Regions from separate parts of the Ancylobacter sp. 3268 genome, predicted to be linked through region 1. Evidence: predicted binding sites of a transcription regulator. Region 1 holds the regulator's gene; each other region holds the start of a gene.

What was found. Region 1 encodes HrcA, which represses chaperone genes, less so after heat shock. Its sites were predicted from a motif close to GTTAGCACTCNCNNNNNGNGAGTGCTAAC; they were not measured.
Region 2: the regulator HrcA is predicted to act here: its motif matches at 3,299-3,327, upstream of groES (co-chaperone GroES).
Region 3: the regulator HrcA is predicted to act here: its motif matches at 1,521-1,549, upstream of groES (co-chaperone GroES).

Annotation. Positions count from the first base shown of each region.
Region 1 is NZ_JAVDUX010000005.1:334,752-342,307, reverse strand. It holds gene rsmI (16S rRNA (cytidine(1402)-2'-O)-methyltransferase) at 1-837, opposite strand, end outside; gene J2X65_RS09765 (penicillin-binding protein activator) at 1,005-2,234, shown strand; gene hemW (radical SAM family heme chaperone HemW) at 2,242-3,387, opposite strand; gene rdgB (RdgB/HAM1 family non-canonical purine NTP pyrophosphatase) at 3,410-4,069, opposite strand; gene rph (ribonuclease PH) at 4,073-4,786, opposite strand; gene hrcA (heat-inducible transcriptional repressor HrcA) at 4,994-6,094, shown strand; gene grpE (nucleotide exchange factor GrpE) at 6,173-6,787, shown strand; gene J2X65_RS09735 (hypothetical protein) at 6,813-7,556, opposite strand, start outside.
Region 2 is NZ_JAVDUX010000006.1:119,525-127,080, reverse strand. It holds gene J2X65_RS10675 (PAS domain-containing sensor histidine kinase) at 1-993, opposite strand, end outside; gene J2X65_RS10670 (phasin family protein) at 1,275-2,378, shown strand; gene J2X65_RS10665 (phasin) at 2,651-3,139, shown strand; gene groES (co-chaperone GroES) at 3,396-3,692, shown strand; gene groL (chaperonin GroEL) at 3,782-5,419, shown strand; gene J2X65_RS10650 (dienelactone hydrolase family protein) at 5,690-6,571, shown strand; gene J2X65_RS10645 (MarC family protein) at 6,596-7,291, opposite strand; gene J2X65_RS10640 (ribonuclease HII) at 7,397-7,556, shown strand, end outside.
Region 3 is NZ_JAVDUX010000001.1:462,990-470,545, forward strand. It holds gene J2X65_RS02180 (hypothetical protein) at 166-309, shown strand; gene J2X65_RS02185 (exopolysaccharide biosynthesis protein) at 354-956, opposite strand; gene J2X65_RS02190 (usg protein) at 1,091-1,378, opposite strand; gene groES (co-chaperone GroES) at 1,693-2,007, shown strand; gene groL (chaperonin GroEL) at 2,115-3,761, shown strand; gene J2X65_RS02205 (MFS transporter) at 3,923-5,458, opposite strand; gene J2X65_RS02210 (ABC transporter permease) at 5,553-6,722, opposite strand; gene J2X65_RS02215 (ABC transporter ATP-binding protein) at 6,719-7,556, opposite strand, start outside.

The DNA.
Region 1 (7,556 bases):
GGCGGCCACCGCAGCGGCGGCGTCCTTGAGCGAAAGACTGGCGAGCGCCTGGCGCAACGCCGCATCGATATCAGCATCGCTGGCCTCCGTGGCCGGCGGCGGACCGATGACGAGCACGATCTCGCCACGGGGCGGACCAACCTCGGCATAATGTGCCGCGAGATCGGCCAGCGAACCGCGCCGGACCTCCTCGAAGGCCTTGGTAAGCTCGCGGCACATCGCCGCCTTGCGTTCCCCGAGACCGGCCGCGAGGTCGGCCAGGCTGTCCGGCAGGCGCGGGCCGCTTTCATAGAGCACCAGCGTCGCCGGAAACGACGCCAGCTCGGCGATTCGGCTGCGGCGGGCGCCGCTCTTTTGCGGCAGGAAACCGTCGAACAGAAAGCGGTCGGTCGGCAGGCCCGCCGCCACCAGCGCAGCAAGGCTTGCCGAAGCCCCCGGCACCGGCACGATGCGAAAACCGGCCTCGATCGCCGCCTCCACCAGCTTGTAGCCGGGATCGGAGACCAGCGGCGTGCCGGCGTCCGACACCAGTGCCACGGTGGCGCCCTGCTCCAATCGGCCCAGGAGGCGCGGGCGCATGCTGGCGGCATTGTGATCGTGATAGGCGACAAGCGGCGTTTCGATGCCGTAACGATCAAGCAGCCGCCGCGTGACCCGCGTATCCTCGCAGGCGACGAGATCAGCGCCGGCGAGCGTTTCCAGCGCACGGACCGTTACATCGCCGAGATTGCCGATGGGCGTCGCCACCACGTGCAACCCGGCATCGAGGCGTGGCGCCGGCACGATCTGGCCGGCAAGACGAAAAGAACGCGGGGCATCGGCGGGCGGGTGGGTCATCGTTCAGCCACTCTAGAAGGCAAGAGCGACGCCGTCATGCCCGCATGCGCCCCATGGAAGGGGATTGGCGGCATTTTTGCGCCGTTTGCTTGCGTGGGCCGCGTGACAGGTGGCCTCCCGGCATCCTACAAGGGTGGATATGCCCCGCTCAGCCACCCGACGAGGCGATGACCGAGCCACACCGACCGACACAGACCGGCACCCGCGCCGCACTCGGCCACAGCCGTCGCGGCTTCCTGCTCATGGCCGGCGGCGCGACACTTGCCGCCTGCAGCTCATTGCCGGAATCGCCTCCGCCTCAGGCGGCGCTGCCGCCGGCACCGGCTGTTCCGGCGCAGCCGACCAATATGCTCGGCAGCGGCACGGTGCGGATCGGCCTCATCCTGCCGCTGGGCGCGACCGGCAACGCCGCCATCGCCGCGCAGTCTCTGAAGTACGCCGCCGACATGGCGATCGCCGAGTTTACCGGCGCCAATATCCAGCTCATCGTCAAGGATGACGGCGGCACCGGCCCCGGTGCCCAGACCGCCGCGCAACAGGCGCTCGACGAAGGCGCGCGGGCCGTCATCGGGCCGCTCTTCGCCCACACCGTCGCCGCCGCCGGACAGGTGACGCGCTCGCGCAACGTGCCGCTGGTCGGCTTCTCGACCGACACCAATGTGGCGACGCGGGGCGTGTATCTGCTTTCCTTCCTGCCACAGACCGATGTGGTACGGGCGGTGCGCTATGCCTCGTCGAGCGGTCGGCGGGCCTATCTCGGCATGCTGCCGGACAATGCCTACGGCTCGGTGGTCGAGGCCGCCTTCCGCGAGACGGTTTCGGCGGTCGGTGGCCGGGTGGTCGGCCTGGAGCGCTACGCACCCGGCAATGCCAGCCAATATGCCGAGGCCGCCCGCCGTCTGGCTCCCTCCGCCGCCCAGGCCGACGCGCTGTTCGTGCCGGATTCCGGCGAAGCCGTGCCGCAGATCCTGCAAGCCCTGTCGAGCGCCGGGGTCAATCTCTCCGGCAAGCAGTTGATCGGCACCGGCCTGTGGGACAGTCAGGCACTGTTCAACGTCCCGCAATTGCAGGGCGGCATCTTCGCGGCACCGGATCCGGCCGGCTTTCGTGCGTTCTCGCAGCGCTATGAGGCCCGCTTCGGCCAGAAGCCGGTACGCACCGCGACGCTGGCCCATGACGCGGTCTCGCTGATGGCGGCTCTGGTCAACACCGGCGGCGAGGCCGGCCTCAACGACACCGCGATCCAGAATCCTTCCGGCTTTGGCGGCATTGACGGCATCTTCCGCTTCCGTTCCGACGGCACTAACCAGCGCGGGTTGGCCGTCATGCGCATCGCCAGCGGCGGCACCCAGATCGCCAGCCCCGCCCCACGCAGCTTCGCCGAGCAGGGGATCTGACGCGCAACTACGCCGCTAGATCCGCAACGATGGCGTCGAGCACCGGGAAGCCCTGGGGCGTGACGCGCAGCCGGCCGTCGGCGCGCTCCTCGAGCATGCCCTCGGCCATCAGCGCCGCTACCCGCGCGGCGTCGAAGTCGCGGCCGGACAAGCGGGCGAAGCGATGGCGGTCGATGCCTTCGGCGAGCCGCAATCCCATGATGAGGTATTCATCGGCCTGTTCCGGCCGGCTCAGCTCCTCGTCGACGACGAGACCCTGACCATCCGCCTCGACCCGCTCCAGCCACTTCTCCGGACCGCGCTCGGTGGAAGTGGCGCGCCGGCCTTCCGGCGTGTCGAGCCGTCCATGCGCGCCGGGGCCGATGCCGGCATATTCGCCATAGCGCCAGTAGAGCAGATTGTGCCGGCTCTCGGCGCCGGGCCGAGCGTGGTTAGAAATCTCGTAGGCCGGCAGGCCGGCGGCGGCCGTCGTCTCCTGCGTCACGTCCCACAAGGCGCGTGCCACCTCCGGTTCCGGCGTCTTCAGCCTGCCGGCACGATGGAGCGCCGCGAAGGGCGTGCCGTCCTCAATGGTGAGCTGGTAGAGCGAGAGGTGCTCGCAGCCCTCGGCGATGGCGCGCTCCAGCTCGCGCTTCCACTCGGCCGGCTTCTGTTCCGGCCGGGCGTAGATGAGGTCGAAGGAGGAGCGCTCGAAGGCCGAGCGGGCGATGGCCACCGCCTCCAGCGCCTCGGCCGCCGTGTGCATCCGCCCCAGCGCCTTCAGGGAGCTGTCGTCCAATGCCTGCACGCCGAGGGAGACGCGATTGATGCCGGCGGCGCGGTAACCGCGAAAGCGCCCGGCCTCGACGCTGGTGGGGTTCGCCTCCAGGGTTATCTCGGCGCGGGCATCGAGAGGCCAGGCGGCGTCGATGGCGGTCAGGATGCCCTCGACCGTCGCCGGCGCCATCAGCGAGGGCGTGCCGCCGCCGAAGAACACGCTCTGCGTCCGCCGCTGGCCGGTGCGCTCGCGCATATGGCGGATTTCGGCACGAAACGCGGCGAGGAACCGCGCCTCGTCCGGCGGGGCATGGCGCACATGCGAGTTGAAGTCGCAATAAGGGCACTTGGCCTTGCAGAACGGCCAATGCACGTAGACGCCGAATCCCGGATCCACCGGGGGCGCCCTATCGGCGAGGTCAGTCAAACTTGGCCCCGAAACAGGCCTCGGCCAGCTTGATGAAGGCGCGGGCGCGGTGCGATCCGCCGCGGCCGAGCGGCGGCATGGCGTGCTTTTCCTCGCCGTTCATCTCGCCGAAGGTACGGGCCGAGCCGTCCGGGAGGAACATCGGGTCATAGCCATGGCCGCTGTCGCCGCGCGGCGGCCATACCATTTCGCCGGAGACCACCCCCTCGAAATCCTCGATATGGCCGTCCGGCCAAGCGATGCACAGTGCCGAGATGAAATAGGCACGGCGGTCTCGCGGATCGACGGCATCGACCTTGCGCAGTTCCTCCTCGACCCTGGCCATGGCCTTGCCCCAGTCGCGCTCTGGCCCCGCCCAGCGTGCGGTATAAAGCCCCGGTGCGCCGCCCAGTGCCTCGACGCAGAGGCCGGAATCGTCGGCAAAGGCCGGCAGGCCGGTGGCCTCGCAGGCGGCCCTTGCCTTGATGCGGGCATTCTCCTCGAAAGTCAGCCCGGTCTCCTCCGGCTCGGGCAGGCCGAGATCGCCGGCCGAGACCAGCTCGACACCATAAGGCTCCATGAGCCCGCGCATCTCGATGAGCTTGCCGGGATTGTGGGTGGCGATCACCACCCGGCCGGTGAGCCGGCGGTGCGGCTGACGATCCTCATCCATCGTTCAGGCCACCGCCATCTTCTGCAGATCGACCAGGCGGCCGATGCCCTTGCGGGCGAGGCCGAGCATGGCGTTGAACTCTTCCTCGGTGAAAGGCGCCTTCTCCGCCGTACCCTGCAGCTCGACGAAACCGCCGGCGCCGGTCATCACGAAATTGCAGTCGGTGCCGGCATCGGAATCCTCGGCATAGTCGAGGTCGAGCCGCGGCTCACCGTCGATGATGCCGCAGGAGACCGCTGCCACATGGTCGCGCAGCGGGATCGTCGAGAGCAGGCTCCGGGCCTTCATCCAGTTGAGGCAATCATGCAGCGCAATCCAGGCACCGGTGATGGCGGCGGTGCGGGTGCCGCCATCCGCCTGGATCACGTCGCAATCGACGGTGATCTGCCGCTCACCAAGCTTTTCCAGATCGACGATGGTGCGCAGCGAACGGCCGATCAACCGCTGGATCTCCATGGTGCGACCCGACGGCTTGCCGGCCGTGACCTCGCGACGCGTGCGCTCATGGGTCGCGCGCGGCAGCATGCCATATTCGGCGGTGACCCAGCCGCGGCCCTGCCCCTTCAGCCAGGGCGGCAGCCGCTCTTCCAAGGTTGCGGCCACCAGCAAATGGGTCTCGCCGAACTTTACCAGGCAGGAGCCTTCCGCATGGCGCAGCACGCCGCGTTCGAAGCTGACGGCCCGCATCTCGTCGGGAGCGCGGCGGGAGGGACGCATGCTGAAGTCTCCATGAGGCATTGCCAGACGCGATGGCGCCCGTGCGCGTGAGAAACCGCGACCAACAAGGCGCCGGTCTATCGGCGCTCCTTGTAAGGGGCAGTGCCGTGCAACCGCAAGCGCATAACTCTGCGCCTTGTACGCTCCGGCGCGAAGGCCAATTATATGTTTCACATGAAACGTCCTGATGGCGAACGCGGCTCGACCATGCCTCTCGATCCGATCCTGGCTTCCACCTCCCCCTCCCTCGCCAAGCTCGACGAGCGGTCGCGGGAGATTTTTCGGCAAATCGTCGAGAGCTATCTCGCCACCGGCGAGCCGGCAGGCTCGCGGAATATTTCCCGCCTCATTCCCATGACGCTGTCGCCGGCCTCGGTACGCAACGTGATGGCGGATCTCGAAGCCGCCGGCCTCATCTTCGCCCCGCACACCAGCGCCGGGCGCCTGCCGACCGAACGCGGCCTGCGCTTTTTCGTCGATTCGCTGCTGGAGATCGGCGACGTCTCGGAGGAGGAGCGCAATGCCATCGAGGCACAGGTCAAGGCGGCCGCGCGCGCCCAGACCGTGGAGGGCGTGCTGGCGGAGGCTTCCAATATGCTCTCCGGCCTGTCGCGCGGCGCCGGTGTCGTCACCGCCACGAAGAGCGACACGCGCCTGAAGCACATGGAGTTCGTGCCGCTCGACCCCTCGCGGGCGCTGCTCATTCTGGTTTCCGACGATGGCGAGGTGGAGAACCGGCTGGTGCCGCTGCCCGCCGGCCTGCCTCCCTCTGCACTGGTCGAGGCTACCAATTTCCTCAACGCCCGCACCCGCGGACGCACGCTGTCCGAGCTCCGCGCCGAGGTGGAGCGCACGCTCGCCGCCCGCCGCGCCGAACTCGACGAGGTCACGGCGCGCGTCGTCGCCGCCGGGCTCGCCTCCTGGTCGGGCGGCGACAAGGCCGAACGCCGGCTGATCGTGCGTGGCCAGACCCGCCTGCTGCACGACCTCAAGGCCATCGAGGACCTCGAGCGCGTACGTCTGCTCTTCGACGATCTCGAGGCCAAGCAGGAAGTGGTGGACCTTCTGGGACGGGCGGAGGACGCGCAGGGCCTGCGCATCTTCATCGGCTCGGAAAACAAGCTGTTTTCGCTGTCAGGTTCCTCCACCATCGTCGCGCCCTATCGCGACGGGCAGGGGCGGGTGGTCGGCGTGCTCGGCGTCATCGGGCCGACACGGCTGAATTATGCCCGTATCGTGCCGATGGTGGACTTCACCGCGCGGGTGGTCAGCCGGGTTCTGGGCCGTCCGGACTTCGACGCAGCTTGATTTTTTGCCGCCAGGACCCGATATGGCGGGCAACCGTGACGCAACGCGTCCGGAATTCCTTCCCCCGACGAGGCAGTCATGACCGAAGATAACCGCAAGCCGGCGGATGCTTCCGACGAGGTCGCCGGTACGCCGAGCGAAGAAACCGTCGGTTCGCCCGAAAACGGCGAGGATGGCTTCGCCGCCGAGCGCGAACGCTATGAGGCGGAGATCACCGCGCTGAAGGACAAGTTCCTGCGCGCCTTTGCCGAAGCCGACAATGTACGCCGTCGCGCCGAGCGCGAAGTGGCCGATGCCAAGGTCTATGGCATTACCGGCTTCGCCCGTGACGTGCTGTCGCTGTCAGACGATTTCGAACGCGCGCTCGGCGCCATCCAGCCCGACGCTCGTGCGAGCGCCGAGGGCACGCTGAAGACGCTGCTGGACGGCATCGAGCTGACCGCGCGCAGCCTCACCCAGACGCTGGCGAAACATGGCGTCGTCCGCATCGACGCCGAGGGCTCCCGCTTCGATCCGAACCTGCATCAGGCCATATTCGAGGTCCCGAATGCCGAAGTACCCTCCGGCACCGTCGTGCAGGTGATCCAGCCCGGCTACACAATTGGCGGGCGCGTGTTGCGGCCGGCGATGGTCGGCGTTTCCAAGGGCGGCCCGAAGGCCGCTCCGGCGGAAAGCCAGACCAGCCAGAACTGAACTGAACAACGGGCTGGAGCGCGCCTCAGCGCAGCTCCAGCCCGTCGCGCAGCGCCCGCAGACTGTCAAAGTCGCGGGCGAAATCGTCCGCCGGCAGCACCCCGACCATGCGGATATAGCTGGCACGGCCGAAACGCAGCCACTGCGCAACCTTCACCGGCTTGCCGGTTTGCAGGTCCACGGCATTGGCGACGATCTCGATGCCCGGTTGACCGCCAATTCGCAGCGGCCCGCCACGCTCGACGCGCAGGTCACGCACGCCCGGGACCGACGCGACCGCCCGCTTGGCAAGACTTTCGCGCTCGTTTTCCCCCACTTCGCCCGGCACCACGCCGGCAATGAAGATCGGTTGCCCCTCCTGCGGGGCGGATGCCTCGCCCTTGGTCATCAACACCGCCGAATTGCCGAGCACCCGCAATACTTTGAACCCTTCTAGCGACTGAAAGGTGAAGGGCAGGCGAGCGAGCAGTTCTTCCTGGCTGGGCGGCGCGCGGAATACCACGCTGGACAGCGCCGCTTCCACGACCGCGTCTGGATAGCTGTCCGAGGCCGCCTCGGGGAACTGCACGGTGATGACGGCGGTCTGGTTCTTGCCGCCGGCCAGCATGATCCACTTCTTGATCGCCACCGCGCCGACGCTCTGATAGCCGCTCAGGATCAACCCGCGACCGCCATCTGCCAGCGTGACCTGCTTGCGGCTCTCGATCGTCACGCCCTTATTCTGCAGCGCATCCGGCTCGAAGCTTTTCACGATTGTGTCGAAATCCGC
Region 2 (7,556 bases), on a different contig from region 1:
CGAGGCCGGGGCGACCGCGGGAGAGGCCGGCCGCGGCGGCTCGGCGGCCGGCGGCGTGGCCGCGGGCGTGGCTTCGACGGGCGGCGGCGCGGCGGGGGCACCGGCCGGATCGGCCGGTGGCACGTCCTCGGTCGCTGCCGTCGGCACGGCGGGGACGGGCTCGGCGGCGACAGGCGCCGCCGCGGCTTCCTGCGGCGGCAGGGGGGCGGATGGACGGCCCTTCACCACACCGAAGCCACGCATGCCGCCCTCGCGCAGCGGCGCGCCGCCGAGTTCAGCATGCAGCGTCACCCCGGCGGCGGCGGTCAGTTCCACCGGCAGATGCGTGAAGCTCACGCCGGCCATGGCCGCTTGATGCGCTTGCACCGCGCCGAGTTCGGCCCAGCTGCGTCCGGCGATGTCCTGTACCGGACGGCCGAGCAACGCGCCGAGACGCGCATCGACCGGATCCAGCCGGCCATCGGCGCGGGTGCGCCAGGTGAAACGCTTGGCCGGGGGGCTCGCCGGCGGCAACGGCACGGTGGCGGGCGGCGGCGACGCTGCCGCCGCCGGCGCGACCGGCTCCGGCGGCGCTGCCGGTTCGGGAGCAAAGGCGGGCATGGCCGCATCCGGCCGGCGCGCACTGAACGAGGCCGGCGCATCGAGCGCGACCAGCAGCACCGCGCGGTGGCCGGCGGCGGCGACCAGCGTGCAGGCGACAGTGACCGGGGTGAGCCGGGCGGGAAGCCGCAGCTTTTCCAGCCGATGTCCGCCATGGCCGCGGGCGGCGCTACGGGCGGCAAGGCCGGCGAGATCGCGCGCCAGCGCCATCGACGCCTCGCCGATCAGGGCGCGGCCGGCCGCATTGCCGGCGAGCAGGCGGCCGGCGGCATCGACCAGCAGCGCCGGCGCCCGCGCCGCCAGCGCGGCGGCGATGCGGGGCTCGGCGAGCAGCGCGCTCACCGCGTGTGCGCCAGTGCCTGCGGCGTCGTGTCCGTCGGTCGGTGTCGTCATGAACCCGAACTGTTCGCTCCCACGGGGACGGGAAAAGCCAGCGGAGGCGCGCAGGAGGCCTCCATCGCCGCGATCATAAGGCGGGCGGCGGCCTCGCGCCATGCCGTCCCGCCGGCCGGCGGGACGCTTCGCGTTTCGCGGTTAACCGGATGCGACCAGACGCCAACCCCGATTCCGGTTGCCTTTCGCAGGGCGGACGATACTTTAGTTGTATGTGACGCTGCGCATAGACGCTAGCGTGCGCTGCGGTATCATGCCGGCAGAGTGAGGGGAGGACGTCGATGGCCCAGGATCCCAAGCTGGACATTCCGAACCACCTGCGGAACTTCGCCGAGCAGGGCGTGGACCAGGCACGCTCGGCCGTCGACAACATGTTCGGCGCCGCCCACAAGGCGCTGAGCGATGTCGAGCGCCGGGTGGACACCGCCCAGCAGAACGCCCGGGGATTTGGGCGGACCACGGTCGATTTCGCCGCCGCCAATATCGCCGCCGCCTTCGAGTTCGCCGGCCGCCTCGCACGCGCCTCGTCGCTGGAGGAATGGCGGCGGCTGAACGAGGAATTCGTGACCCGGCAGGCGCAGCGGCTCGGCGAGCAGGTCCGGGTGCTGTCGCAGGCCGGCTTCGCCGCCGCCGAAAGCGGTGGCGCCAAGCCGAACGGCCCGACGGCTCGCGCCGGCGTGTCCAAGGCTGAGCCGCCGCCGGCCCCCGCGGCTGCCGCGAAGCCGGCGACGGTCGAGCCTGCCGCTGCCAAACCTAGCGCTGCCAAGCCGGTTTCGGCCATGCCTGCCGCTGCCAAGGCGGTTGCGGCCGCCCCGGCGGCGATCGAGCCGGCGGCAGAGGTTTCGGCAAAGCCGGTGGCCGCGAAGCGGGGCGCGACGAAACCCAGCGTCACGGCGGCGCCACAGGCCGCAGCGGCGGTCGAGCCGGCGACGGCGAAGCGTGCGCGTGCGGCGACCAAGCCCTCAGCCGCGAAGCGCGCGGCGGCCAAGGCGACGGCAACGGTCCCGCTCGCAACAAAGGCCGCCGCACCTTCAAAGCCGGCGTCGGTCGCCGAATCCTCGCCGGCTACTGCGCCGGACGCCAAGACCCCTGCCGCCAAGACCCCTGCCGCCAAGACCCCGGCCATCAAGCCTCCGGCGGGCCGGCGTGCCGCTGCCCCCAAGGCTCCGGCGGCGCCCGAGCCGCCGGCTGCGCCCAAAGCTCCTGTTGAGGACAAGGCTGCCGTGTCTATCAAGCCTGCGAGGGGCCGGCGTGCCGCGCCGAAGTCCGCGACCGTGCCGTCGCCGGCTTCCAAGGAGCCGCCGGCGACCGAAGCGCCTGCGGCTGCCGAGCCTGTGGCGACGGCTCCGGCACCCGAGGCCCCGCGGCCCGCTGCGCAGGAGTGACGCCGCCGGCGCGGTGTCCGGGCTATTGTTCGGCGCCGTCCCGCCTGGCGATGCCGTCTTTTCAGTCTTTCGGGAGGCACCCCGGCAAAAAATTTGCGCAGCCGGGGTTGATTGTGCATTGCAATATGATATTGCATTGCACAAATAAGCAATGCGAAGTCGGAAAGGGCGGGAGGACATCCCGCTCGCGTTTTCCGAGCGCCGTTCCCGATCCGCGCCGCAGGCGTGGACGGGCGACTTGATTGAGCACCCGTGAACGCGAGGACCAAGCCATGACCGAGGCTACCGCTACCCCGACCCCGAAGAAGACCGTGAAGGCCGCCACCGCGGCGTTCGAGACGGCGCTGCCGAAGTTCGACATTCCCAATCTCGAAGTTCCCGCCGCGGTGCGTGAATTGACCGAGAAGAGCGTGCAGAACGCCCGCGACGCCTATGAGAAGCTTAAGTCGCATGCCGAGGAGACCACCGACCTCCTCGAGGACACCTACACCACCGCCTCCAAGGGCGTCGCCGAGTACAACACGCTGGCGCTCGAGGCCCTGCGCGCCAATGTGAATTCCACCTTCGACTATTTCAGCGCCCTGCTGGGCACCAAGAGCCTGTCCGAGGCGGTGGAGATCTCCACCGGCCACCTGCGCAAGCAGTTCGACGTGCTCTCGGCCCAGGCCAAGGATCTCTCGGTGCTGGCCCAGAAGGTCGCGAACGAGACCGCCGAGCCGATCAAGGCTTCGGTCGAGAAGACCATCAAGAAGGCCTCCTGACGCCTTACCGACCTGCCGATTCCGGAAGGCCCGGCCCGCCACACGCGGGTCGGGCCTTTCGGCGTTTCGAGGGGCGGGTTCCCGTACCGCGGGAATTCGCCGCCGCCCCCGGTTCCTCGCCTTGACTCCGCCTCATGGCCTGCCTATCTCGGCAGCGGCTTTGGCACTCATTCGCCCCGAGTGCCAGCCGGCCTGCCCCCGCGGGTGTCATGCCGGCGCCGTGCCGGCGCCACAGAGGAATAGCCGAGGATCAACGATGGCCAAGCTCAAGTTCCGTCCCCTGCACGACCGCATCGTGGTGAAGCGCATCGATGCCGAAGAGAAGACCGCCGGCGGCATCATCATCCCCGACAGCGCCAAGGAAAAGCCCTCGCAGGGCGAAGTCATCTCCGCCGGCCCGGGCGCCCGCGACGAGGCCGGCAAGCTGGTTCCGCTCGATGTGAAGGCCGGTGACCGCGTGCTGTTCGGCAAGTGGTCCGGCACCGAGGTGAAGCTCGACGGCGTCGACTACCTCATCATGAAGGAATCCGACGTGCTTGGCATCGTCGGCTGACACCGGCCGCCGGCATCCCGACCGGCACGCCCCGCGCCCGTCGAGGCAGCGGGGGAGCCGGCCCAGATATTTAGTCAGGAGCGAGCCCCATGGCTGCCAAGGAAGTTAAATTCTCCGTCGAAGCGCGCGAAAAGATGCTGCGCGGCGTCGACGTCCTCGCCAACGCGGTGAAGGTGACGCTGGGTCCCAAGGGGCGCAACGTCGTGATCGACAAGAGCTTCGGCGCCCCGCGCATCACCAAGGACGGCGTCACCGTCGCCAAGGAGATCGAGCTCGAGGACAAGTTCGAGAACATGGGCGCCCAGATGGTGCGCGAAGTGGCCTCGAAGACCAACGACCTCGCCGGCGACGGCACCACCACCGCCACCGTGCTCGCCCAGGCGATCGTCCGCGAGGGCGCCAAGTCGGTGGCCGCCGGCATGAACCCGATGGACCTGAAGCGTGGCATCGACCTCGCCGCCGCCGAGGCCATCAAGGACATCACCAAGCGCGCCAAGAAGGTGAAGTCGTCCGACGAAGTCGCGCAGGTCGGCACCATCTCCGCCAATGGCGATGCCTCGATCGGCCAGATGATCGCCGGCGCGATGCAGAAGGTCGGTAATGAGGGTGTCATCACCGTCGAGGAAGCCAAGACCGCCGAGACCGAGCTCGAAGTGGTCGAGGGCATGCAGTTCGACCGCGGCTACCTCTCGCCGTATTTCGTGACCAATGCCGAGAAGATGATCGTCGACCTCGACGATCCCTACATCCTGATCTTCGACAAGAAGCTCTCCGGCCTGCAGGCGATCCTGCCGGTTCTCGAAGCCGTGGTGCAGTCGAGCAAGCCGCTGGTCATCATCGCCGAGGACGTCGAGGGCGAAGCCCTTGCGACCCTCGTGGTGAACAAGCTGCGCGGCGGCCTGAAGGTCGCGGCGGTGAAGGCGCCCGGCTTCGGCGACCGCCGCAAGGCCATGCTCGAGGACATCGCCATCCTCACCGCCGGCCAGGTGATCTCCGAAGAGCTGGGCATCAAGCTTGAGAGCGTCTCGCTCGCCATGCTCGGCCGCGCCAAGAAGGTGATCATCGAGAAGGAGAAGACCACCGTCGTCGACGGCGCCGGCAAGAAGAAGGACATCGAGGGCCGCGTCGCGCAGATCAAGGTGCAGATCGAGGAGACCACCTCGGACTATGACCGCGAGAAGCTGCAGGAGCGCCTGGCCAAGCTCGCGGGCGGCGTCGCGGTGATCCGCGTCGGCGGCGCCACCGAGATCGAGGTGAAGGAGAAGAAGGACCGCATCGACGACGCCCTGAACGCCACCCGCGCGGCGGTGCAGGAAGGCATCGTGCCCGGCGGCGGCATCGCGCTGCTGCGCGCCAAGAAGGCGGTCGAGAAGCTGTCCTCGGACAATGCCGACATCCAGGCCGGCATCAAGATCGTCCTGAAGTCGCTTGAGGCGCCGATCCGCCAGATCGCCGAGAATTCCGGCGTGGAAGGCTCCATCGTCGTCGGCAAGGTACAGGAATCGAAGGACCAGAACTTCGGTTTCAACGCCCAGACCGAAGAGTTCGTCGACATGATCGAGGCCGGCATCGTCGACCCCGCCAAGGTGGTGCGCACCGCGCTGCAGGACGCCGCCTCGGTGGCCGGCCTGCTGATCACCACCGAAGCCATGGTTGCCGAGCTGCCGAAGCCGGCAGCTGCCGCTCCGGCCATGCCGGGTGGCGGCATGGGCGGCATGGATTTCTGACGAAATCCACTCCGCCCCTGCGGTTGTGAGTGCCGGAGCCGGGCGAGCCCGGCTTCGGAAAAGCATGGACTTCCGATCGAGGTCCGTGAGCTGTGGAATTGGAAAGGGCGCGGCGGAAGCTGCGCCCTTTCTGCTTGGCGGCTTCCGCAGATGGCGGGGCGGGCGCTCCGGAAAGCTCCCTCATTCGTGGCGCAGGGGCCGCTCGCTGGTTTCTGATGTGCGCGCGGCGGCGAACGGGTCCACCCTGCCGGTTCCCTGGGAGGAACGCCAATGGACCAGCGCATCATCGATCTCTACGACCGCTTCACCCATGGCCAGATCGGCCGGCGGGATTTCATGGACCGGCTCATCACCCTTGCCGGCTCGGTGGCGGCGGCAAGCGCCGTGCTGCCGCTGCTCTCCAATGACTATGCCCGCGCCGCCGTCGTCGCCGAGGACGATCCGCGGCTCGACATCTCGACGGCGAGCTTCCTGTCCGGCGGCAAGAATGTCAGCGGCCTGCTCGTACGGGCCAAGCGCGTCGATGCCCGGCGGCCGGCGGTGCTGGTGATCCACGAAAACCGCGGCCTCAATCCGCATATACGCGACATTACCCGCCGGCTGGGGCTCGAGGGCTATCTTGCCTTCGGCATCGACCTGCTTTCGGCCGATGGCGGCACGCCCGCCGACGAGGACAAGGCGCGGGACATGATCGCCGCGCTCGACCGCCCGGCCACGCTGGCGCGCGCCGTCGATGCGGTGGCCTTCCTCGCCCGCCACGAGGCCTCGACCGGATCGGTGGGGGCGGTGGGGTTCTGCTGGGGCGGCGGCATGGTCAACCTGCTCGCCGAGGCGAGCCCGCAGCTGAAGGCCGGCGTCGCCTATTACGGCGCGCAGCCGCCGCTCGACAAGGTGCCGGACATCAAGGCGGCGCTGCTGCTGCAGTATGGCGGGCTCGATACCCGCATCAATGAAGGCATCCCGGCCTATGAGGAGGCGCTCAAGAAAGCCGGCAAGGACTTCACCATCCACATCTATGCGGGCGCCAACCACGCCTTCAACAACGATACCAGCCCGACGCGCTACGATCCCCAGGCCGCAGCGCTCGCCTGGACCCGCACCGGCACGTTCCTGGCCAAGCATCTCGGCTCGCCGCCGCCGGTCGAGACCTGAGCGGCCGGCACGGACCCGTTCCGTTCAGATTGGCGGCAGGTTCAGCCAGCCGGCGGTGGCGCTGAGAATGAGATCGATGGCCATCGCCGCCAGGATCATGCCCATCACCCGCGAGATGATCGCGCCGCCGCCGCGGCCGATCAGCCGCGACAGGAAGCCGGCGCAGAGCAGGATGGTGAGGGTGACCAGCAGCACCACGCTCATGGTGCCGAGGGTCAGCATGCGATCGGTGACGTCGTGCCGGGCATCGTCCGACAGCACCACTGCCGCCAGCATCGCGCCCGGCCCGGCGATGGAGGGAATGGCCAGCGGGTAGACGGCGATGTCCATCGGGTTGGCGTCGATCTCGGGATGCGCGCTCTGGGTATGGCCGCCATGGATCATGCTGAGCGCGAACAGGAACAGCACGATGCCGCCGGCGATCTGGAACGAGGCGATGGAGACATCCATCGCATTGAGCAGAAAGTGCCCGGCCAAGGCGAAGAACACCAGCACGGCGAAGGCGATGATCACCGCCAGCACCGCCGCCTTCCGTCGCGCGGCGGGCGACAGCCCGGCGGTGACCGCGAGGAACACCGGCAAGGTGCCGATCGGGTCGAGAACGACCCAGAAGGTGACGAATTCCTGTAAGCGTTCCGACCAGTTCATCGCATCGCCCGTATAAAGCAGCCCGCAGACGGCTGCCGCCGCGCGGCGCGTCCCGAGCCTGCCGATATCCACATACCGCGCCTGTGGCGACACGAGGGCGCGCTGCGGGCGTTGCGTCCGGCAGCATAGAGACGCATGGTCGGCGCACAATCTCTCGCTCTCGAATCGCCCTGAAAAATGCCGCCGCGCCCGCTCCCCCGTTCCGGTCCCGATTTCGCCCATGAGGCTGCCGCCTGGCGGACAGGCGACGTACCGGTGGCCGGCGCCGACGAGGTCGGGCGCGGCCCCTGGGCGGGGCCGGTGGTGGCGGCGGCGGTGATCCTCGATCCGGCGCGGG
Region 3 (7,556 bases), on a different contig from region 1:
TGCGGAAGGCGGCGAGGTGCCGCAGAGATGGCGCGGGCCGACGCTGCGGTAGCGGCGTCGGGCGGCGATGGAACCCGATGGTACCTGCCGGCGTTCGATCACCGCTCGCCATGGGGTGCGCACGGCTCGACTCAAGGCCGTTCCGCCATCCGACAAGGGAATGAAATGAACCGACCCGTACTCTACGCCGTCATCGCCGTGCTGGCGGTGGTTGCCGGCATCTTCGCCTATCAGGCCTATCAGCGCGACCAGAACACGCTGCAGATCGAGGTCGGGCCGAAAGGTGTGAAGGTCGATCCGCCGGGCTGAGCCGGACGCTGGGCCGAAGGCCGGCCGGCAATGGCCGGGCGCGCTCAGATGACCGCGAGCGCGCCCTGATAGAGCATCCAGGTCAGCAGGCCCATGACCCCGGCGCTGATCGCCGTGGCGACGATGCCGGCGCAGATGAAGATGCCGTCGCGTTCCACCAGGCCGAGGCCGAGAATGCACACCGCGATGCCGGGCGGCAGATTGCCGAAGATCGGGATCGGCAGCAGCAGCAGCAGCCCCAGCAGCACCACCAGCATGCCCAGCACCAGCCGGGCGGAGGCGTTGGAGAAATAATGCAGGCGGGGGCGCGAATAACCCTCGAAACGGCGCACCCATGGCAGGGCGCCGTTGACGATCTTCTCCAGCAGCGCACGCGAGAAGGTGCGCCGGGCGATCCAGCCCGGCAGCCAGAGCTCGTCGCGGCCCATGGTCATCTGCACGCCGACGAGGCAGAGCAGCAGGCCGCAGATCACCGGGATGCCCGGCGGCATCGGCAGGCAGTTCGGCAGGCCGAGCAACAGAATCGACAGGCCGAAGGCGCGGTTGCGCAGCGCGTGCACCACCTCCCCCACGCCGATGCGATCGGCGGAATGGGCCGTCGCGAGAGCACTGAGCAGCTCCGACGTGCGCGGAGAACGATGATCCACCAGCCCGACCAAATGCCTTAGACATCCCCAAGCGCCCGAAGGCACCGTGTTTCAGGGGACCTCTTAACACGTGGAAAGCGGCAATGAGAGGGCATTCTGCTGATCATCCCGCCGTCAGGCCGGGTGCCGATGGGTCAGTTGAGCCGGAAAATCCCATCTACCGCGCGCAGCTCCGTCGGCGTGATCAGCCGGGAATGGCTCACCGTCACCGAATGCAGCGGCCCTTCGAGCTCGCGCGCCCAGAAGTCGAGAAAGCGCTGCAGCTCGGGGAAATGCGGAAACAAATCGTAGCGCTGCCAGAGATAGGTCTGCAGCAGCGAGCGATGATCGGGCATGCGATAGAGAATATGAGCGGTGGTCAGGCCGTAGCCGCTCATCTGCCGGCTGAAATCCGCCGAGACCGGCGCAGCATCGGATGCCATGCGGAACCTCCTTTCGCGAACATGCACGGAAGATGATGAGCGCGGCCGACGGGCGCCGCAAGAGCATAATTTGAATTTAGTGTTCAATATCAATGCATTGGCAGCATATGCGACAGAGTGCTGACAAGGGCGCCGTCCCGGCGCTGGCACTCTCTTGCCTGGACTGCCAGATTTTTGCCCTCTCCCCCTTGCGCGCGTAGCGGCAGCCTCCTAGATGGTCGCCGACGATGCACGGGTCGGGTTGCGCCTGGCGGGCCCGAACCGGCGTCGTTCGGCAAATTCACCGCCCGTTCAAGACTTTCTGGAGAGAACCGATGAAGTTCCGTCCCCTGCATGACCGCGTGGTGGTCAAGCGTGTCGATGCGGAAGAGAAGACCGCCGGCGGCATCATCATCCCCGACAGCGCCAAGGAAAAGCCCTCCCAGGGCGAGATCGTCGCCGTCGGCCCCGGCGCCCGCGACGAAGCCGGCAAGCTCGTCCCGCTCGACGTGAAGGCCGGCGACCGCGTGCTGTTCGGCAAGTGGTCCGGCACCGAGGTGAAGCTCGACGGCGTCGACTACCTCATCATGAAGGAATCCGACATTCTCGGCATCGTCGAGGACGCCGGCTCGGCCAAGAAGGCCGCGTGATCCGCCGGGAGCCCGAGAGCCCGGCGCTCCGCTGAGCGCCGCGCGGCCTACGCCGCCCCCTCGGCTCCCGAACCGCGAACGACACACGACACTCGGAGTTTCAGGACATGTCTGCCAAGGAAGTAAAGTTCTCCGGCGATGCGCGCGACAAGATGCTGCGCGGCGTCGACATCCTCGCCAATGCGGTGAAGGTGACGCTGGGCCCCAAGGGCCGCAACGTCGTCATCGAGAAGAGCTTCGGCGCCCCGCGCATCACCAAGGACGGCGTGACGGTCGCCAAGGAAATCGAGCTCGAGGACAAGTTCGAGAACATGGGCGCCCAGATGGTGCGCGAAGTGGCCTCGAAGTCCAACGACCTCGCCGGCGACGGCACCACCACCGCCACCGTGCTCGCCCAGGCGATCGTGCGTGAAGGCGCCAAGTCGGTGGCCGCCGGCATGAACCCGATGGACCTGAAGCGCGGCATCGACCTCGCGGTCGAGGCCATCGTGGCGGACATCAAGAAGAACGCCAAGAAGGTCACCTCCAACGACGAGATCGCCCAGGTCGGCACCATCTCCGCCAATGGCGACGCCGAAGTCGGCAAGTTCCTCGCCGAGGCGATGCAGAAGGTCGGCAATGAGGGCGTGATCACCGTCGAGGAAGCCAAGACCGCCGAGACCGAGCTCGACGTCGTCGAAGGCATGCAGTTCGACCGCGGCTATCTCTCCCCCTATTTCATCACCAATGCCGAGAAGATGCGCGTGGAGTTCGAGGATCCCTACATCCTCATCCACGAGAAGAAGCTCTCGGGCCTCCAGGAGCTGCTGCCGGTCCTCGAAGCCGTCGTGCAGACCTCCAAGCCGCTGCTGATCATCGCCGAGGACATCGAGGGTGAAGCCCTCGCGACCCTCGTCGTCAACAAGCTGCGCGGCGGCCTGAAGGTCGCGGCGGTGAAGGCGCCGGGCTTCGGCGACCGCCGCAAGGCCATGCTGCAGGACATCGCCGTGCTGACCGGCGGCACCGCGATCTCCGACGATCTCGGCATCAAGCTCGACACCGTGACCCTCGACATGCTCGGCCGCGCCAAGAAGGTGGTGATCGAGAAGGAGAACACCACGATCGTCGACGGCAACGGCGCCAAGGCCGACATCGACGCCCGCGTCGCGCAGATCAAGGCGCAGATCGAGGAGACCACCTCGGACTACGACCGCGAGAAGCTGCAGGAGCGCCTGGCCAAGCTCGCCGGCGGCGTCGCGGTGATCCGCGTCGGCGGCGCCACCGAGATCGAGGTGAAGGAGAAGAAGGACCGCGTCGACGACGCCCTGCACGCCACCCGTGCGGCCGTCGAGGAAGGCGTCCTGCCGGGCGGCGGCGTCGCCCTGCTCCGCGCCATCAAGGCGCTCGACGGCGTCGCCACCGCCAATGCCGACCAGAAGACCGGCGTTGAGATCGTCCGCAAGGCCGTCCAGTACCCGGCCCGCCAGATCGCGTCCAACGCCGGCGAGGACGGCTCGCTGATCGTCGGCCGCATCCTGGAGAAGGACACTTACGCCTACGGCTTCAACGCCCAGACCGGCGAATATGTCGACATGTACAAGGCCGGCGTGATCGACCCGGCCAAGGTGCTGCGCTCGGCGATCCAGAACGCCGCGTCGGTGGCCTCGCTGCTGATCACCACCGAAGCCATGATCGCCGAGCTGCCCAAGAAGGCCGGCGCGGCTCCGGCCATGCCGGGCGGCGGCATGGGCGGCATGGGCGGCATGGATTTCTGATCAAGGTCCGACCGCCCCGGCGGTCGAGCGCCGAAGCCGGGCAAGCCCGGCTTCGGGTGCGGCATGGACTTCTGATCGACGTCCTCATCGTCGGAAATATGAAAGGGCGCGGCGAAAGCCGCGCCCTTTTGCATCGGGGCCGTTGAATCGACGTGAGAACTTCAGGCCGCCTCGCGCCCTATGCCCGCGGCGGCGTCGAGCTCGGCATCGACGGCGCGCTCGTGCACCCGGTCGAGATTGACCCCCTTGGTTTCGATGCGGAACCGCCAGGTGACCACCGCGCCGAGCAGCGAGGTGCCGGCAAGGCCGTAGAGCAGATAGGTGGTGCCGATCCCGGCCAGCAGAATCGGAAACAGGAAAGCGGTGAGGACCGCGCCGATCTTGCCGAACGCCGCCGCAAAGCCCGCGCCCCTGCCCCGCACATGCGTGGGGAACACCTCGCCGGCAAGCAGGTAGGTCTGGGCGTTGGGGCCGATATTGGTCATGAAGTTGAACAGCATGAAACCGGCAAAGATCAGCGCGGTCCGTACCGGGTCGGCATAATGCGTCGAGAACGCCGCCAGCAGCAGCCCGGCGGCGCAGCCGACGAAGCCCAGCGCCTGCAGCGGAATGCGACCGACCCGGTCCGACAGCGCCACCGCCCCGACGATGCCGACGATCAGCAGCGCATCGATCAATGCCGCGCCCTCCGCCGCCAGGATCTGGTTGGCGATGAGGTCGGTGATGTCGTGCGCCTGCGAGGCGGCATGGCCGAGCGCCGCGGCCAGGATGGTCGGGGTGAACAGGCCGATGCCATAGGTGCCCAGATCCTGAAGGAACCACGGCACCGAGGCGAGGAGGGTCGCACGCCGGTTCCTGGCGCTGAACAGCGCCGACCAGCCGGTCTCGGACGCATGGCGGCGCGCCTGACGGTTGCCGCGGGCCAGCTTGATCTCGTGCGGATAGGCCGGAGCGCGCCTGAGCAGCTTCGCCGCCTCCCGCTCGGCCTCGTCGAAGCGGCCATGCGCGAAGAGCCAGGGAGCGCTCTCGGTGATGTAGAAGCGCCCGAGGGTGACCAGGGCGGCGGGCAGGATGGCCGAGGCATACATCCAGCGCCAGGCGGAGATCTCCGGCAGGTTGACCAGCACGATGTAGCCGACGCCGCTGCCCGCCAGCGCGCCGAGCGCCTGGAAGCCGAAGGCGCCGAGCACCAGCCGGCCGCGGGCGCTGCTGGGAATGCTCTCGGAAATGATGAGGTGCGCCGTGGGATAGTCGCAGCCCAGCGCGACCCCGACCCCGAACAGGAACACCACCAGCCAGGGATAGCTGGGGCTGAGCGCCAGCAGCACCAGGAAGATCATGAAGATGATCATCTCGACCACGAACATGAACTTGCGGCCGAACGTATCCGACAGGCCCCCCAGCGCCAGCGCCCCGACCAGGATGCCGGCCAGCGAGGCCGCCCCGACGATGCCGTGCTGGGTCGCGCTCATGTCGAACTCGACGGCGATGAGCGGCAGGGCGACGGCGGTCATGAACACCACCAGCCCCTCGAAGAACTTGCCGAAGGCGGCGAGCCACCAGATGCGCCACTGCATCGTCGTCATCGGCGCGAAGCCGACCGGGGTGCCGTCGGCCCAGAGCGGCGTCTCGTCGATATAGTCCTGCACCCGCCTGGCAGACCCCGCCAGCCGTGTGCCGGAAGCCTCGCTCTCCATGCCGCCCCCCGAAACGCCCCCGCCGATACTCCGTTAGGCCGGCCATATGAACCGGCCGTGACGGAAGACCGGCGCCACCGGCAACCACACTGCCTCAATCCAGCGTCTGCCGGAACCGGCGCACGGCGATGAACATCGCCACCAGCATGATCGCCCCCAGCGCCACGATGTCGCGCGACAGGTCGCTCACCTCCGCCCCCTTCAGCATGATGCCGCGCACCATGCGCAGATAGTGCGTCAGCGGCATGGTCTCGGCGAGATATTGCGCCCAGAGCGGCATGCCGGCGAAGGGGAACATGAAGCCGGAGAGCAGGATGTTGGGCAGGAAGTACATGAAGGTCATCTGCACCGCCTGCAGCTGGTTCTGCGCCAGCGTCGAGAAGGTGTAGCCGATCGACAGGTTGGCGACGATGAACAGCACGGTCAGCAGCGTCAAAAGCCCGGGCGAGCCGATCATCGGCACGCGGAACAGATAGAGCCCGGCGCCGACGATCATCAGCGCCTGCCCCGCCCCCACCAGCACATAGGGCGCGATCTTGCCGAGCATCACCTCCACCGGGCGGATCGGCATGGCGAGCAGCGTCTCCATAGTGCCGCGCTCGATCTCGCGCGTCACCGACAGCGCGGTGAAGATCAGCATGGTCATGGTGAGGATGGTGCCGAGCAGGCCGGGCACGATGTTGAGCTGCGTCACCGCCGCCGGGTTGTAGCGGGCATGGGTGATGATCTGGAACGCCGGCGGCGCGCTCTCCAGCCCCGAGCCTTCCGGCCCGCCCTCCACCGCGAAGCGCTCGCGCTTCACCGCGGTCTCGACCAGCGCCCGCAACGCCGCCACGGCGCTGCCGGAGGCGACGGGATCGGTGGCGTCGGCGGCGACCAGCATGGAGGGGCTCTCGCCGCGCCGTACCGCCCGCTCGAAGCCGGCGGGGATCTCGACGATGAAGGACACTTCGCCGGCGAGCATCTGGTGATCGGCCTCGGCGGCGCTTCCCGGATGGCTCACCACCGCGAAATATTTGGTGTTCTCGATGGCGGCGAGGATGGAGCGGGAGAGCGAGGTATCCTCATAGGCGAGCACCGCGGTCGGCAGATGGCGCGGCGTGGTGTTGATGGCGTAGCCGAACAGCACCAGCTGCAAGAGCGGGATCGAGATCATGGTGGCGAAGGAGACGCGGTCGCGCAGCAGCTGCAGGAACTCCTTGCGCATCATCGCGCCGACCCGGCGCAGGAAGCCGCCCACCGCGCCGCCCACCGCCCCGCTCATCGGAAATTGTCCTTGGACCGGTTCATCAGGTCGATGAACACATCCTCCAGCGTCGGCTCGTCGCGCCGCCAGCTAAGGCCCGGCCGTTCGCGGAACGGGGCGATGGCCGCCTCCAGCGCCGCGGCGTCATGGCCGCCGACATGCACGCTGGCGCCGAAGGGCGCCACCATGTCGACGCCCGGCCGTTCGCTGAGCTCGCGTGCCAGCGGTGCCGGATCGCCGCCCGCGACGCTCCAGGTGAACAGGCCGGCGCCGGCGACCACCTCTTCCACCGTGCCCTGCGCCAGCAGCTCGCCATAGGCGATGTACGCGATCTCGTGGCAGCGCTCGGCCTCGTCCATGTAATGGGTGGAGACCAGCACGGTGAGGCCCTCGGCGGCGAGCTCGTGGATCTGCGCCCAGAATTCGCGGCGCGCCTTGGGATCGACGCCGGCGGTCGGCTCGTCGAGCAGCAGCAGGTCCGGCGAGGGCAGGATGCAGGCGCCCAGCGCCAGCCGCTGCTTCCAGCCGCCCGACAGCGAGCCGGCAAGCTGCCTGTCGCGCCCGGCAAGGCCGAGCCGCTCCACCGCTGCCGTCGCCGCTCCCACTGGATCCGGCACGCCATAGACGCGGGCGACGAACTCCAGGTTCTCCCGCACCGACAGGTCGGCATAGAGGCTGAAGCGCTGCGTCATGTAGCCGACATGGCGGCGGATCGCCCGCGCCTGCGTCAGGATGTTCATGCCGAGGCAGGTGCCGCGGCCGGAATCCGGCGTCAGTAGGCCGCACAACATGCGGATGGTGGTGGTCTTGCCGGAGCCGTTCGGCCCGAGGAAGCCGTAGATCTGCCCCTTC